DNA from 4 places in the Rhizobium zaerense genome. Region 3 is predicted to be linked to each of the others. Evidence: predicted binding sites of a transcription regulator. Region 3 holds the regulator's gene; each other region holds the start of a gene.
What was found. The regulator PhoB, encoded in region 3, activates phosphate uptake and scavenging genes when phosphate is short. The targets are predictions, from matches to a motif close to TGTCATNNANCTGTCAT.
Positions count from the first base shown of each region.

Region 1: a site for PhoB is predicted at 2,387-2,403, ahead of ACS4RR_RS01765 (DUF1045 domain-containing protein). Genes of this name have one in related genera too.
Region 2: a site for PhoB is predicted at 2,182-2,198, ahead of ACS4RR_RS03595 (DUF2794 domain-containing protein). Genes of this name have one in related genera too.
Region 4: a site for PhoB is predicted at 1,788-1,804, ahead of ACS4RR_RS17315 (esterase-like activity of phytase family protein). Genes of this name have one in related genera too.

Region 1 covers NZ_CM132690.1:336,315-340,515, forward strand. Annotated here, with positions in the region: gene phnE (phosphonate ABC transporter, permease protein PhnE) at 44-1,003, shown strand; gene phnE (phosphonate ABC transporter, permease protein PhnE) at 1,011-2,354, shown strand; gene ACS4RR_RS01765 (DUF1045 domain-containing protein) at 2,495-3,190, shown strand; gene ACS4RR_RS01770 (alpha-D-ribose 1-methylphosphonate 5-triphosphate diphosphatase) at 3,204-4,201, shown strand, end outside.
Region 2 covers NZ_CM132690.1:742,338-746,538, reverse strand. Annotated here, with positions in the region: gene ACS4RR_RS03610 (ABC transporter permease) at 1-174, shown strand, start outside; gene ACS4RR_RS03605 (Bax inhibitor-1/YccA family protein) at 355-1,083, shown strand; gene ACS4RR_RS03600 (GNAT family N-acetyltransferase) at 1,194-1,751, shown strand; gene ACS4RR_RS03595 (DUF2794 domain-containing protein) at 1,758-2,159, opposite strand; gene ACS4RR_RS03590 (DUF1223 domain-containing protein) at 2,475-3,215, opposite strand; gene acnA (aconitate hydratase AcnA) at 3,452-4,201, opposite strand, start outside.
Region 3 covers NZ_CM132690.1:4,882,713-4,886,913, forward strand. Annotated here, with positions in the region: gene ACS4RR_RS24125 (GcrA family cell cycle regulator) at 316-849, shown strand; gene phoB (phosphate regulon transcriptional regulator PhoB) at 1,345-2,028, opposite strand; gene phoU (phosphate signaling complex protein PhoU) at 2,176-2,889, opposite strand; gene pstB (phosphate ABC transporter ATP-binding protein PstB) at 2,934-3,749, opposite strand; gene pstA (phosphate ABC transporter permease PstA) at 3,765-4,201, opposite strand, start outside.
Region 4 covers NZ_CM132690.1:3,542,860-3,547,060, forward strand. Annotated here, with positions in the region: gene ACS4RR_RS17315 (esterase-like activity of phytase family protein) at 1-1,735, opposite strand, end outside; gene hupB (DNA-binding protein HupB) at 1,948-2,223, opposite strand; gene lon (endopeptidase La) at 2,430-4,201, opposite strand, start outside.

The DNA.
Region 1 (4,201 bases), 390 kb from region 3:
GATTCCGATTTGAGGAGAGAATTATGAAGTAGGCGAGGCGTTGATGACTATTGCCGATACACAGCCGCACATGCAGAGCACGAAGGAGATCGGCACCGCCTGGGAGCGGATGGTCGCCAAGCGCCGCTTCTACACCGTTCTCGGCCTGGTTATCCTGATTGCGGCTTTCGTTAGCTCCGTCCGCTTCGCCGACGAGAGCAATGCCGGCCATTTCTTCGACCGCCTGCCGCATCTCTTCGACTTCCTGAGCTGGCTCATCCCCAAGGATTGGCACGATGTCTGGCGCGCGCTGTTCGACATAGCGAGCGTCAACGACAAGGGCGGCGAGGAATTCAATTTCGACAAAGGCCGCGTCTATGTCTGGGGCGCCTTCTACATTCCCGAATATTTCGAGCTGATGATCGTCACCATCAACGTGGCGCTGATCTCGACGATCATCGCCTTCGTCATTGCCGTTCCCTTGAGCTTCTTTGCCGCGCGCAACCTGACGAATTCATGGCCGTTGCGCATCTTCACCAAGCGGCTGATGGAGTTCCTGCGCGCCTTCCCTGAAATCGTCATTGCCGGGCTGTTTTCGGCGATCCTGTCGATCGGGCCGGTCGCCGCCATCATCGCCATCACCCTGCACACGATCGGCGCGCTCGGCAAACTCTTCTACGAAGTGGCCGAAAATATCGACATGAAGCCTCACGAGGGCATGAAGGCCGTCGGCGCCAACTGGTGGGAACGCGTGCGCTTTGCCGCCCTGCCGCAAGTGCTGCCGAATTTCACCTCCTATGCGCTGCTGCGCCTCGAGGTCAATGTGCGTGCCTCGACCATCATCGGCGCCGTCGGCGGCGGTGGCATCGGCGAGGAGCTGAAGCTTTCGATCTCGCGCGGTTTCGGCGCCAAGACCATGGCGCTCGTTCTGCTGCTGTTCGTGACGATCGTCGCCGTCGACCAGTTCTCCGCATGGCTGCGCCGCCGTCTTGTCGGTGAACACGCCTTCCTCCTGCAACATTGAGGCCGCCATGACGGTGATCGACGCAAACCGCATGCACGAGATAGAAACCCGCTACCCCGAATATTTCCACCGATCGCTCCGCCAGCGTTTCGGCGGGCTGATGATCCTCATCGCAACGCTGCTCTACAGCCTCTATGCCGTCTGGTTCTTCGACCTGCCCAAGCTCTTCGCCGAGGCCCATTGGGAGCGCGTCGGCATCTATCTCAGCCAATGGGTGAGCTACGACGTCCAGCCGGAATTCCGCATTGGGGACGACGGCTCGATCGACATTCGTTATCCGCGTTTCTCGCCGCTCGGCGACAATCCGCATCCGGACTGGCTGGTCAACAACCCCGACGGCAGCATCACCGTTTCGATCAGCGGCACCAGCCGCACCGTCACCGTCTCGAAGAGCGAGACAATCGTCACCGCGCATGGCGTCAGCGTCCCGGTGGACGTTTCGAGCGGTGCGCCCGAGGTCGTCGGGCCGGTGCCCGGCTGGATAACGGTCTATGACGACAACGTGCTGGCCGATCTCGGCTTTGCCGGCAATGTCAGCATCTCCGTCGACCGGGTGAAGATCCGCAAACGTTTCATCGGCTGGGCAAATTTCATCTTCGACACGCAATCATCCTTCTTCGACAAGCCGGTCGGCGAGGTCGTCAGCCTCATCGTCTCCGGCCCCCGCATCAAACCCGACCAATCCAATCTGTCGCTCGCCTTCGACGACATCTGGAACAACAGCGAATGGCAGCACGGTGACGTCTGGACCAAGCTTTTCCAGACGATCGTCATGGCTTTCCTCGGCACGCTGCTCGGCGCGCTTACCGCCTTTCCGCTGGCCTTCCTGGCAGCCCGCAACATTACGCCGAACCGCCTGCTGAACCAGGTCCTGAAGCGCTTCTTCGATTTCCTGCGCTCGGTCGACATGCTGATCTGGGCGCTGTTCCTGACGCGCGCCTTCGGGCCCGGACCGCTTGCCGGCAGCGGCGCGATCTTCCTCACCGAGACCGGCACGCTCGGCAAGCTCTATTCCGAAGGCCTCGAGAATATCGACAACAAGCCGCGGGAAGGCGTCAAATCAACAGGCGCGCAGACCGTGCTCGTTCATCGTTACGGCATTATGCCGCAGATCGTTCCCGTCTTCGTCAGCCAGACGCTCTACCAATGGGAATCGAACGTGCGCGGCGCGACCATCATCGGCGCCGTCGGCGCCGGGGGAATCGGCCTCAAGCTGTGGGAGGCGATGCGCACCAACGCCAATTGGGAAAACGTCGCCTACATGGTCATTCTGATCCTGATCGTCGTCTTCATTTTCGACACCGCCTCAAATGCGTTGCGCCACCGGCTGATGGGCACGAAAGCCCACTGATCCGTCCGTCAAAGCAGTGGCGGCGCTGCCGCTATCATCATTCTGTCACGGAAATCTTTTAGCCGGGAGCCTGCTTGCGGTTCGCCGTCAAATCACTGCACAGTGCCCTCCCCGTTTGGACGATCTCCAGGATAAAAGCCTTGCGCTACGCTCTCTATTTCTCGCCGCCGAAGGATGATCCCCTGACCGGCGCGGCCTCGCTCTGGCTCGGTCGCAATGCTTTCACCGGCGAGACTTATCCGGCACCGGAATATGAGCAACTGAGTGCGGCAGAGCAATTCGAGCTGACCGCCGACCCGCGCCGCTACGGCTTTCACGCCACGATCAAGGCGCCCTTTTCGCTCGCCTCTTCGGTCACCGAGAAGGATCTCATGACCGTCGCCGAGGATTTTGCTAAGCGCACGCAAGCCTTCGAGATTCCTGAACTCGTGCTCGGCCAGCTCGGCCGTTTTTTTGCTCTCGTTCCCGGTTCTGTTCATCAACCTCTTCAGGATTTCGCCGCGAAGGTGGTAAGGTCGTTCGAACCGTTTCGCGCAGCGCTTTCCGAGGCCGATATGGCGCGGCGCAGTCCGGAGAAGCTCAGCGACAGCCAGCGTGCCCATCTGCAGCGCTGGGGTTATCCTTACGTCATGGAGGATTTCGGCTTTCACATGACGCTGACCGGCCAGGTGCCCGAGACACGCGCCGAGGTGATGAAAGCGATTCTGACCGAGCGTTTTGCCGGTTTCACCGGCCGGCCGCTTTCGATTTCCGGCCTTGCCGTCTTCATCGAAGAGACGCGCGGTGCCCCGTTCAAAATTCATTCCTGGCTGCCGCTTGCCGGCGCCAAAAGCTGAAAGACCTGACGCCATGAGCAAAGAGACCGTGTTTTCCAACGCCCGCATCGTTCTCGAGGACGACATCCTCTCGGGCTCGATCCTCATCCGCGACGGGAAGATCGCCGACATCTCCGGGGGCAACTCGGTAGCCGGCGAAGATTTCGAAGGCGACTACGTCATTCCCGGTCTCGTCGAGCTGCACACCGATCATCTCGAAGGCCACTATCAGCCGCGCCCCGGCATTCGCTGGAACAAGATAGCGGCCATCCAGGCGCATGACGCCCAGATCGTCACCTCAGGCATTACCACGGTGTTCGACTGCCTGCGCATGGGTGCGGACGAGGACGGTGGCTTCGAACATGGCGAGATGCGCGAGATGGCCGACGCCATCCAGTCGGCGGAGACGGAAGGCAGGCTGCGTGCCGAGCACCTCATCCATTTGCGCTGCGAGGTCTCGGCCGACAATGTCCTCGAACATTTCGCCGATTTCGAAAACGACCGGCATGTGCGGCTCGTCTCGCTGATGGATCATGCGCCCGGCCAGCGTCAGTTTCAGACGATGGATCAATATATCTTCTACTACCAGAAGAAGCGGGGCCTGAGCGACGAGGCCTTCGCCCATTTCGTCGCCAAGCGCCAGGCAGAATCGGCGCGCAATTCGACGCCGCACCGCAACGCCATCGCCAAGGTCTGCGCCGAGCGCGGCATTACCGTGGCAAGCCATGACGATGCGACGCTCTCGCATGTCGACGAGGCGATCGACAACGGCGTGCGCCTGGCCGAATTCCCGACCAGCTTCGATGCCGCCCGGGCGTCGCACGGACATGGCATGAGCGTACTGATGGGCGCGCCGAACATCGTGCGCGGCAAATCCCATTCCGGCAACATCGCCGCCCGCGACCTTGCCGAGATGGGCGTGCTCGACGTGCTTTCCTCCGACTACGTGCCGCTCAGCCTGCTGCATGCGCCGTTCATCCTCGCCGATGAGGTGAAGAGCATCAGCCTGCCGAAGGCGATCGCCATGGTGAC
Region 2 (4,201 bases), 790 kb from region 3:
GGGGTTGCCGCCTGGTTCATCGTCGCCCGCATCATGCGGCTGCCCTCGACCTTTCTGCCCGACGTGGCCGGACTGACGCTTGTGACTGCGCTCATCCTAACCGTCGGCATCGGCCTGATCGGTACCTGGCGCATCCTTGGGCAGAAGGCGGCCCCCGTTTTGCGCGAGCTTTGACCAGTCAGCGGCACTCAAACCCTTCACCTTACGGCGATTTAACCGGCCGAGGCTTTGCAAGCCTCTTGTTTGCAATGGGCGAAAGCCTCATATTGTTCGCAGGCATGCTGGAGCTCCGCAGCGGCGCCCGGGTCGAAAACCCCGACACCGTATTTCCATCGGAGCTTGTAAGAGGAAACTATGGCTGATCTTCGTAACTATCAAAGCCGCGTTCAGACCGGCGAGATGATTGATCAAGGCCTGCGCGCTTATATGCTCAAGGTCTACAACCTGATGGCGCTGGGCCTGGCGATCACCGGTGTGGCCGCATATCTGTCGTTCCAACTCGCCTTCGCCAATGGCGAACTGACCGCTTTCGGTCAGGCGATCTATGTGAGCCCGCTGAAGTGGGTGGTCATTCTGGCGCCGCTGGCTCTGGTGTTCTTCCTGAGCTTCCGGATCAATACGATGACGGTGGCCGCCGCCCAGACGACCTTTGCGGTCTATGCCGCGCTCGTCGGCCTGTCGCTCTCGTCGATCTTCCTGATCTATACGGGCCAGAGCGTCGTGCAGACCTTCTTCGTCACCGCCGCCTCTTTCGGCGCGCTGTCGCTTTACGGCTACACGACGAAGCGTAACCTGTCGGCGATGGGCTCGTTCCTGATCATGGGTCTGTTCGGCCTGATCATCGCTTCGCTGGTCAACATCTTCCTGGCGTCATCCGCCGTGCAGTTCGCGATCTCGGTACTCGGCGTGCTGATCTTCGCAGGCCTCACCGCCTATGATACGCAACGGATCAAGGAATTGTACCTGGAAGCCGATGACGTCGCCGTCGCCGGCCGCAAGGCGATCATGGGCGCGCTGACGCTCTATCTCGACTTCATCAACCTCTTCATGTTCCTGCTGCAGTTCATGGGCAACCGTAAATAAGCAGGGCAGACTGAGATCGAAAAGGCGGCTTCGGCCGCCTTTTTTGTTGCGCAGGCTTTCGCGGGATGGTTTTAGGAAGAGATATCCTCCCCAATGGATCTACCGCCAAAATGTCCTTCCTCCTGCGCGATGCCACGCAAGCCGATATTCCCGCCATTGCCGAAATCTATCGCGAATCGGTCCTGAACGGCGTCGCAAGCTATGAGATCGTGCCGCCGTCCGAGGCCGAGCTGGCGCAACGTTTTGCGGCCATCGTCAGCCAGCAATATCCCTATATCGCCGCCGTCGATGCGGGCGGTGTCCTGCTCGGCTACGCCTATGCCTCGGCGTTTCGCACGCGTCCCGCCTATCGCTGGCTGGTCGAGGATTCGATCTATCTCGCGCCTGAGGTCCGCGGTCGGGGCATCGGCAAGGCGTTGCTCGCCGCCCTGATCGACCGCTGCACCGGACTCGGTTTTCGTCAGATGGCCGCCGTCATCGGCGGCGCCAGCCCCGCATCGATCGCGCTTCATCGCGCAGCCGGCTTTGAGGAGGTCGGTCTGATGAAGGGCACCGGCTATAAGCATGGCCGCTGGCTGGACACGATGTTCATGCAGCGCGCGCTCGGCGAAGGCATGATCACCGATCCGGACCCGTCGACCTATCCCGGCACGCTGTTTAACAGCTGATATCGCTTATTTGTCGACGAGCTTCAGGGTCTTGTCGAAGACCTTCAGCACCTGGTTCAGCTCGTGACCGCGCTTCAGGATGGTGCCGTTGACGCTGATCACGGAATAGGCGCCCTGCTTGGCGGCAAGCTTCGGGTTTTTCTCGATGCGGAAGAGCGGCATTTCGCCGGAGCGCTTGAAAACGGAAAAGACCGCCCTGTCCTTCAGGTGATCGATGGCGTAGTCGCGCCACTCACCGTCACCGACCATGCGGCCGTAGATCCAGAGGATCGCGTCCAGTTCGCGCCGGTGGAAGGTCACCGGAAGCAGGTCTTTGCTTTGTTTGTATTCCCTGAGATCGACGACGACTGAGGAACTATTGTCGACGGAGCGGCTCTCGCCGTGTCGCAAATCCGGCTGATCTGTCATCAGTCTCCCGAGGCCTCCGCTTGTGACAGGAGGGTGACAGTTTGCCCGAGCCGCCGCAAATTGCAAGAGTGCCGGCCGTCACATTCCGCCGCAGTGCAGCGCCGCGCGTCTCTGTCGCAAGGGCGCTGGCGGGCACCACGCTTTCTCCGCAGCGCCGCATTTCAGTCAAAACAGCGCCTCATTTGCAGGAGATTTATGAATTCCAGTTTGGCGCCAGCGCGCCAAAAGGCCCGGCGGAGCGTATCGACCTTAACCCCAGCCCCGAATACGCTCGGCCGGGCCGCCCCGGCACTTCATCCGAAAGCGGATGGAATCTCAGATATTTTTACCAGCCATCACTACGGTCGCGCCAAGGATCGCAGCCGGATCGCCGTCTGCGGTCGCCGATTGCAGCAGGATGGCGCAGCCCTCGAGTTGCGGTCGCTGCAGGACGCTGGCCGGCAGCGTCAGATTGGTCGCCTTGCCGTCCCACATGCCGACGGTTTCGACATTGGTGACGCTGTGCAGATAAGAAATCTTTTTGCCGCTGTTCTCGCCCTTTTCGACATCGATCGTCTTTTCCTTATCGAAATAGACCATCACGACATTGGCTTTGCCCTGTCCGGCGCCGATCTTGATCTCCAACTCGTCGCCGCGCATCGCGGCACTGATGGGAATAGTCAGCCCATTGCCTTCGCTGCTAAAGGTGTCGATCTTGCCGTTGATGCCATTCAGATCGGCGCCGGCCAGATGGCCGCGTCCGTTGACGATGGCCTGCGGCGTATAGACGTTGCTGCGGCCCATCGTCCTGGCATAGCCGTACTGCCGCTCGGTATTTTCCTTGGAGCTCAGCGTATCGGCCCAGCCGAGATAATTCCAGTAATCGACGTGATAGGCGAGCGCGATGACATCGCCCTGGTTCACCAGCTTGCGAAACGCGGCATCAGCGGGAGGACAGGAGGAACAGCCCTGCGACGTGAAGAGTTCGACGACACCTTTCGGCGTGCCGTCTTCGGCCTGCAGCGGGCCTGAGAGAACAACGCCGGCAATCAGCGGAATCAAAAAACGCGGGGACATTCACCTGCACCTCTTTTTCAGCGCCGACGGCATGTTTGTACCGGAGGCCCTGACATATGAACGTACGAATAATCCCTCAGGGTCCAAACCGAAAGTCACGAACGGGTGAGACGTAGCCCGGCCGGAACCTGCGTAAAACAAATCATCGTGAGCCCGTCCAAATACTGTCGTCGCATCAAAGAAAAGCCGCCGGAAACTGCTCTCCGGCGGCCATTATCATGCGAGTTTCTTAAAAATCAGGCTGCGAGATCGCGCAGAACCGTCTGCAGGATGCCGCCATTGTTGAGGTAGATCACCTCGTCGAGCGTATCGACACGCGACAGCAGCGGAACCTCCTTCACGGTGCCGTCGCCATAGGTGATCCTGGCGATCTTCTTCTCGCGCGGCTTGATCTTTTCCAGGCCTTCGATGGTGACGAGTTCATCGCCCTTGAGGCCGAGGCTCTGCCAGGTCGTGCCCTCTTCGAAGACGAATGGAATGATACCCATGCCGACGAGGTTCGAGCGATGGATGCGCTCGAAGGACTGGGCGATCACCGCCTTGACGCCGAGCAGGTTGGTGCCCTTGGCAGCCCAGTCGCGCGAAGAGCCGTTGCCGTATTCGACACCGGCGAAGATGACGAGCGGTACGCCTTCCTGCTTGTACTGCATCGCGGCGTCGTAGATCGAGGTCTCTTCCTTCGACGGGTAATGGATGGTGTAGCCGCCTTCCTTGCCGTTTGGGCCAAGCATGTGGTTGCGGATGCGGATATTGGCGAAGGTGCCGCGCATCATCACTTCATGGTTGCCGCGGCGCGTGCCGTACTGGTTGAAGTCGGCAACGGCGACGTCGTGATCGATAAGGTAGGCGCCGGCTGGCGATGCCGCCTTGATCGAACCGGCCGGCGAGATGTGGTCGGTGGTGATCTTGTCGCCGAACAGGCCGAGAACCCGGGCGCCCTTGATGTCGGAAACGCCGGTGCCCTTCTTGCCCATCCCAACGAAGTA
Region 3 (4,201 bases):
TCGCGCTGCAATGTCAACAAAACGGCGCCCTTAGCGTATGCAGCAAGAGTGTACAGCGGCATTTCCAGTCATCAACAGGCATTATTGCAGAAATGACACGCAGGGGCAGCAAGTTGGGGAAAACTACGAATTCGATTCATCCGGATTCATGCGACTCTTGTCACGGAGTCAGGCTCACACTAGGTTAAAGATCAATTACTAGACTGCATGCGGCGGAACTAGTCACCAAAATTGATCAAGCGTTTCTTGTTTCGGAGCTCCCGGGACAACGGTGAGGGATTCTGCCATCACCAACGCAGAAGGTGGAGACAGGGCATGAACTGGACAGACGAGCGGGTCGAGAAACTCAAGAAACTTTGGGCCGAAGGACTGAGCGCCAGCCAGATCGCTGCGCAGCTTGGCGGGGTCAGCAGAAACGCGGTCATCGGCAAAGTGCACCGGCTGTGCCTTCCCGGCCGTGCCAAGGCCGGCGGCACCAACACCGCGGCGCGAACGCCGAAGCGCAATACCTCGGCGCCGCGCGCGCCGAACTACGCCTCACGGGTCACCACCCGCACCGTTACCCGCCAGCAGGGCGCGACCATGCTGAAGGAAGAGATCGAGATCGAAACGATCGAGGAAATGGAATACGTGCCGAGAGGCAATGTGGTCGTGCCGATTTCGCGACGCCTCGGCCTGACGGAGCTGACCGAACGCACCTGCAAGTGGCCGGTCGGCGATCCGCTGAAGGACGACTTCCATTTCTGCGGCTGCGAATCCCCCGACAATTCGCCTTATTGCGGCTATCACCAGAAGCTTGCCTACCAGCCGGTCAACGAACGCCGCCGGGCGGCAGCCCGGGCCAGCTGAGCGGGTGATCATTGCTAGAATGACGAAACGGGCCAAGTGGCCCGTTTTTTTGTAATTGGATGGAAGCTGTCGGGCGTTCAGTTCGTTGAGAACGCCGACTTGCCCTTATCCGGCTGCCGCCACCAACCAGGGTCGCGCCATGGGTCTCGACCCTTCCTCCGGTTCTCAAAGGGGCGAAGGGACATGCCGCAACATCTCGATTCCCTCTTCTCCCCTCGGGGAGAAGGTGCCCGTAGGGCGGATGAGGGGGGCCGGGGAAGCCGGTCTTTCTTATAACACCATGAGGGCTTCGACCGCGTTGGCGTCGTTTCGACCGTGTTCGGGGCGCAGCCGTTCGGCATGTGGGATAGGTTATCACGGAAAGAGTGTGCCGTGTGGCCCCCTCATCCGCCTGCCGGCACCTTCTCCCCGAGGGGAGAAGAGATTGTGCCGCAACCTTCTCCGTCCCCACCAACCTTTCGCAGGGCACGTCCCCCTCACCCAGAACGAAAGCCCTCAGGCTTCCATCGAATAGCCGGCGCCGCGGACGGTGCGGATGACGTCTTGCATGTTGGAGAAATTCAGCGCCTTGCGCAGGCGGCCGACATGGACGTCGACGGTGCGCTCGTCGACATAGATATCGTGGCCCCAGACGCCATCCAACAGCTGCGAGCGGGAGAAGACCCGGCCCGGCGACGACATCAGGAATTCCAGCAGGCGGAATTCGGTGGGGCCGAGGCGGACTTCACGGGTCTTGCGATGGACGCGATGAGTTTCGCGGTCGAGCTCGATGTCACCGCATTTCAGCACCGTCGACAGCACCTCGGGACGGGCGCGGCGCAGCATCGCCTTGACGCGGGCAACGAGTTCGGGAGTCGAGAAGGGCTTGACGACATAATCGTCGGCGCCCGTCGACAATCCGCGGACACGCTCGCTCTCTTCGCCGCGCGCCGTCAGCATGATAATCGGCAGGCGCTCGGTTTCCGGCCGCATGCGCAGCCGCCGGCAAAGCTCGATGCCGGAGACCCCGGGCAGCATCCAATCGAGGATAAGAAGATCTGGCGTGCGCTCCTGAAGCCGCATTTCGGCTTCGTCGCCACGAAGGATGGTATCGACCTCGAAGCCTTCCGCTTCGAGATTGTAGCGAAGAAGCACGCTGAGGGCTTCCTCGTCTTCAACAACTGCAACTCTCGGGATCATGCGTATCGGTCTCCTCGCGCATGATCCTTAAACCGGGGGTGATTTAAGCAATGCATCCTGCGCAAACTCAGAAATTGGCTGCGACCTCTTTGCGCGCCCGGACGGGCGCGCACGCAATTGACTGGTCCGGGCGCCTGGCCCGGACGGTTATTCCGTGACCGCGCCGACGGTGTTGGCGCTGTCGTCCTTCGGACGGTCGCCTTCCGGCTGCGCGCCTGTCGTCATGTAAAAGATCGTTTCGGCGATGTTGGTGGCGTGGTCGCCGATGCGCTCGATGTTCTTGGCGCAGAAGAGAAGATGCGTGCAACTGGTGATGTTGCGCGGATCTTCCATCATGTAGGTCAGGAGCTCGCGGAACAGCGAGGTGTACATCGCGTCGATCTCGTTGTCGCGTTCGCGGATCGCATTCGCCTTGTCGGCGGAACGATTGGTGTAGACGTCGAGCACTTCCTTGAGCTGGACGAGCGCCAGCTCGGACAGATGCTCGAGGCCGCGGGCGAGCTTGCGGGGAACGCCGGTGCTTTGGACGGCGATGACGCGCTTGGCAGTGTTCTTGCCGAGGTCGCCGACGCGTTCGAGATCGGCGGCGATGCGGATCGAACCCATGATTTCGCGCAGGTCCGCAGCCATCGGCTGACGGCGGGCAATGGTGACGATCGCCTTGTCGCCGATTTCGCGTTCGGCGTGATCGAGGATCACGTCGTCGGAGATGACCTTCTGCGCCAGCGCGGTATCGCCATTGACGAGCGCCCGGACGGATTCGGCGACCATCTGCTCGGCCAGACCGCCCATTTCGGAAATCCGCCTGGACAGGAACTTCAGATCATCATCATAAGCAGAATAAATATGTGTCGATGCCATGGGGCTTTATCCTCGAATAACGGGAAGGCTTGGTGTCGCCAAAATCAGCCGAAACGACCCATGATGTAGTCCTGGGTGCGCGGGTCGTCGGGATTGGTGAACATCTTGTCGGTGTCGTTTTCCTCGACAAGATTGCCAAGGTGGAACATGGCGGTGCGCTGCGAGACACGCGCGGCCTGCTGCATGGAGTGGGTGACGATGACGATCGTGTAGTTCTCGCGCAACTCGTGGATCAGTTCCTCGACCTTGGCGGTGGCGATCGGGTCGAGCGCCGAGCAGGGCTCGTCCATGAGGATGACCTCAGGGCTGACGGCAACGGCACGGGCAATGCAGAGGCGCTGCTGCTGACCGCCGGACAGGCCGGTGCCGGATTCATGCACGCGGTCCTTGACTTCGTTCCAGAGACCGGCGCGCTGCAGGCTGGTCTCGACGATCTGGTCGAGGTCGGCCTTCGACTTGGCAAGGCCATGGATGCGCGGGCCGTAGGAGACGTTTTCGTAGATCGTCTTCGGGAACGGGTTCGGCTTCTGGAAGACCATGCCGACGCGGGCGCGAAGTTCGACGACGTCGATATCGGGATCATAGATATCGTCGGTATCAAGCGTGATCTTGCCGGTGACGCGGCAGCCGTCGATCGTGTCGTTCATGCGGTTGAGGCACCGCAGGAAGGTTGACTTGCCGCAGCCGGACGGGCCGATCAGGGCGGTTACGGTGTTTTCGCGGACGTTCAGGTTCACATCGAAAAGCGCGCGCTTCTCGCCATAGTAAACCGAGACTTCCTTTCCGATCATCTTATACGGGACGTTGCTCATCTTGCGATCCAGCGCCTTTTCAACTGCAGCTTCCGTCAACATGTTCATGATGTTTAACTCCGTTTACCAGCGGCGCTCGAAGCGACGACGCAAGAGGATGGCGCCCATGTTCATGACGATCAGGAACAGGAGCAGGACGATGATGGCACCCGAAGTACGCTCAACGAAGGCACGTTCGGCCTCGTTGGCCCACATATAGACCTGTACGGGCAGAGCCGTCGAGGGATCGAGCGGTGTCGTCGGCGCGTTGGCGACGAAGGCGACCATGCCAATCAGGAGCAGCGGCGCGGTTTCGCCGAGCGCGTGCGCCAGGCCGATGATCGTGCCGGTGAGGATGCCTGGCATGGCGAGCGGTAGAACATGGTGGAACACCATCTGCATCTTCGACGCCCCGAGGCCGAGCGCTGCGGCGCGGATCGACGGCGGCACGGCGCGCAGAGCCGCACGCGTGGCGATGATGATCGTCGGCAGGGTCATCAGCGTCAGCACCAGGCCGCCAA
Region 4 (4,201 bases), 1.3 Mb from region 3:
TCCAGAGCGTGGTGTCGTCGCCGGTGCCGATAATGGTCACGCCTTCGAAGCCGTAGCGGATTTCGTTGGCGACGAGCTCCTTCGGCAGGGCGATCTCGGCCTTGATGCCACCCTTGGCATTGACGTTGTAGAGCGCGTGCGGAACGAGACGCTCGCTGTAGCCTTCCGAGGCGAGCCAGAAGGAGCCATCGGCGGCAGCCGCGATGCCTTCGATGTCGAGCTTCTGGGCTGGGGCACCGTCACGCTTGACGACGAGGGCGTCGGTGATGACGGCCGGCTTCTTGCTGGCGTCGATCGTGTAGATCGTCGGCTGCGAGCCCAGAACGCTGTCGCTTACCGCGTAGAGCATGCCCGGCTCGCCCGGAACGGCGGCGAGACCCGAAAGGGCTGCGAAGCCGATCGGATTGCCGTCCTTTTCGGCAGAGACGATCTGCGGATAGGCCTTCTCGCCTTCCGAGCGCTCGTAGATCATCACATGCGAACGCGCGCCGCCGTCCTTGCCGAGGTCGAGTTCGTTGGCAGTCGCAAGAAGATTACGCGCGGGAATGGCGATCGCGCCTTCCGGCGAAATGCCCGACGGCAGCAACTGGACGAGCTCGGGACCGGCGCCGGTATCTTTGTAGACGCCGACGACCGAGGCACGCTCGGCGAGCAGAAAGAAATACTGATCATCGCCGAACTTGGCGGCTTCAAGGCCTTCGGGCTCGACACCCTTCGATCCCGAACGGCTTTCCGGATAGTGGCCGATATGGGCAACGGCGCGTTCGAAAGATGCGCCTGATTCGTAGAGAAGCTTGCCCGTCTTGTCGAAGATGGTGAAGCCGCGCGAGCCGCCCTGGTAGTCGCCTTCATTGGCGACGACAAGGCGGTTGTCGTCCAGCCACTTCACGGCGTCGGGCTCGCGCAGCACGCCCTTGGCTTCGCCCGAGAATTTCAGGGCGCCGTCACGCTTGGTGTCGATACCGGAGAGATCGACGCTGCCGGCGGAAAAATGCGTCTTCACGTCAGCCGTGTTGGCGTCGATGATGACGATCTCATTGTTCTCCTGCAGCGTCAGGGCAATTTCGTTCAGGCCGTTGAAGGCGACAAATTCCGGCTCCGGATCTTCAGGGGCGACGCCGGTAAGCCCGGTCAGCGCCACGTGCTTGATGGTACCGCAGTCGACGGTGCCGTTCTTGACCTGGAAGACGACGAGGTCGCCGGCCGGCATTTGCGGGATCTTGCCGTCATTGACGTCTTCGTCGCGCTCGTTTTCGATTGCGATGGCGCCGAGCGTCTTGTCCTTGTTGAGGGCGATCGAATCCGGCTGGCCGCCGAGATCGCAGGTGCTCTCGATCTTCTTGGTCGCCACGTCGACGATCGCGAGACGGCCCGAGGGCTTCGCCTTGCTTTCGGAGGTGTTGACAGCAACGAGCGCCTTGCCGGCGCTGGAGGTGACCGATGTCGGCTCGCCGTCCATCATCACCGCGCCGCCGGCCTTCGGTGCCTTGGCGTCGGTAATGTCGATGAAGCCGATCGCGCCGAGCGGGCTGTCGCTATAGATCAGCGTGTTGCCGTCGTCGGTCGCGGTGATGATTTCTGCGGAGCTCGCCGACAGCTTGTCCTTGTCGGCCGGCAGGTTCGCCGCAACCGGAAAGGAGGCGATGCGGTTGAAAACCGGTTCGGCCGCGGCCGGAAAAGCAACGGATGCGAGAAGCACGGCAGCAAGCGCTGCCTTGCGCGATGAAATTGTCATGAAATCCCCCATGTATCGAACATTCGAAACATAGGTTTTCTGGGGGAGCGGCATGACACAGGCATGACAGATGCGGCATTTTGCACCTGATCACGTCAGGCGATTGTCCGCTCGCTTCGCACCGACCGCCAAGCAAAAGGGGTCCGGCAAAGCCGAACCCCTCTCAAATCCTGCACAGCCGGTCTCGTTTCCGACTGGTGGATAATCTCAGATCAGCCGTTGACGGCGTCCTTCAGGCCCTTGCCGGGCGTGAATTTCGGCACGTTGCGAGCCGGAATGTCGACTTCAGCGCCCGTTGACGGATTACGGCCCTTCGTTGCGGCACGATGAGAAACGGTGAAGCTGCCGAAACCCGCGAGGCGGATGTCGCCCTTGTTCTTGAGCTCAGCCTGGACAACGTCGAAAACCGCGTCAACAGCGGAAGCCGCGTCAGACTTCGTCAGTCCTGCCTTTTCGGCTACTGCGGACACGAGTTCATTCTTGTTCATGTTTCCACCCCTTTCTAAATGGTATGAAACGACTCAAAAGTAAGCTAGGCGCAGAATAGGTTTCATCAGGCCCGCCGAAAACCCAAAAGCCCTGCAAATCAAGGAAAAGCAAGCGTCTACATGACGTTTTCACAAAAAAGGCTGGCGTTTCCGCCAGCCTTTTTCCGTGTTTTGTCCCAATGGGGCATAAATGTGGCAAAGGCCACTCAATGCGCTATGGTTGCGCCTGTCTCATCGAGGCCTTCGACCGTTGCGATGACCGGCGTTTCCACCGTACCATCCCATTCGATCGGCTCCGGCCGCCGGATCAGCGCATGCTTGATCACCTCGCCCATGCGGGATACCGGGATGATCTCCATGTTGTTCTTCACGTTATCAGGAATCTCCGCCAGGTCCTTGGCGTTTTCCTCCGGAATCAGCACCTTCTTGATGCCGCCGCGAAGCGCTGCGAGCAGCTTTTCCTTGAGACCACCGATCGGCAGCACACGGCCACGAAGGGTGATTTCACCAGTCATGGCCACATGCCTGTCCACCGGAATGCCGGTCATGATTGAGACGATCGCGGTTGCCATGGCGACGCCGGCCGAGGGGCCATCCTTCGGCGTCGCGCCTTCCGGCACGTGCACGTGGATGTCGCTCTTGTCGAAGCGCGGCGGCTCGATGCCGAAATCGACAGCGCGCGAGCGGACATAGGAGGCCGCTGCCGAGATCGATTCCTTCATGACTTCCTTCAAATTGCCAGTGACCGTCATGCGGCCCTTGCCCGGCATCATCACGCCTTCGATGGTCAGCAGTTCGCCACCGACTTCCGTCCAGGCAAGACCGGTCACGACGCCGACCTGATCCTCGCCCTCGGCTTCGCCATGGCGGAAGCGCGGGACGCCGAGATAGTCGGAGATGTTGGCGGCCGTCACATGAACGGACTTCGCCTTGCCCTTGATGATTTCGGTGACCGCCTTGCGGGCGAGCTTCATCAGTTCGCGTTCGAAGTTGCGGACGCCGGCTTCGCGGGTGTACTGCTGGCTGATCGCCATCAGGGCGTCGTCGCTGACCGAGAATTCTTCCGGCTGCAACGCATGTTCCTTGATGGCCTTCGGCAGCAGGTGCCGCTTGGCGATTTCGCGCTTTTCATCCTCGGTGTAGCCGGCGATACGGATGATCTCCATGCGGTCCATCAGGGGCGCTGGAATATTCAGCGTATTCGCCGTCGTGATGAACATCACATCCGACAGGTCGTATTCGACTTCCAGATAGTGGTCCATGAAGGTCATGTTCTGTGCCGGATCGAGCACTTCGAGCAGGGCCGAGGACGGATCGCCGCGATAGTCCTGGCCGAGCTTGTCGATCTCGTCGAGCAGGAAGAGCGGGTTGGACTTCTTCGCCTTCTTCATCGACTGGATGACCTTGCCGGGCATCGAGCCGATATAGGTGCGGCGGTGACCGCGGATTTCGGCTTCGTCACGAACGCCGCCAAGTGCCATGCGGACATACTCACGGCCGGTCGCCTTGGCAATCGACTGGGCAAGCGAAGTCTTGCCGACACCCGGAGGACCGACGAGGCAGAGGATCGGGCCCTTGATCTTGGTGGCACGGGCCTGCACGGCCAGATATTCGACGATGCGCTCCTTGACCTTATCGAGACCGAAGTGATCGGCTTCGAGGATCTTCTCGGCATTGTTGAGATCGGCCTTGATCTTCGACTTCTTGCCCCAGGGAATGCCGAGCAGCCAGTCCAGATAATTGCGCACGACGGTGGCTTCCGCCGACATTGGGCTCATCTGGCGCAGCTTCTTCAGCTCCGCATCGGCCTTTTCACGGGCTTCCTTGGACAGCTTGGTCTTGGAGATGCGCTCTTCCAGTTCGCTCATCTCGTCGCGGCCTTCCTCGCCGTCGCCGAGTTCCTTCTGGATCGCCTTCATCTGTTCATTGAGGTAGTATTCGCGCTGGGTTTTCTCCATCTGGCGCTTGACGCGCGAGC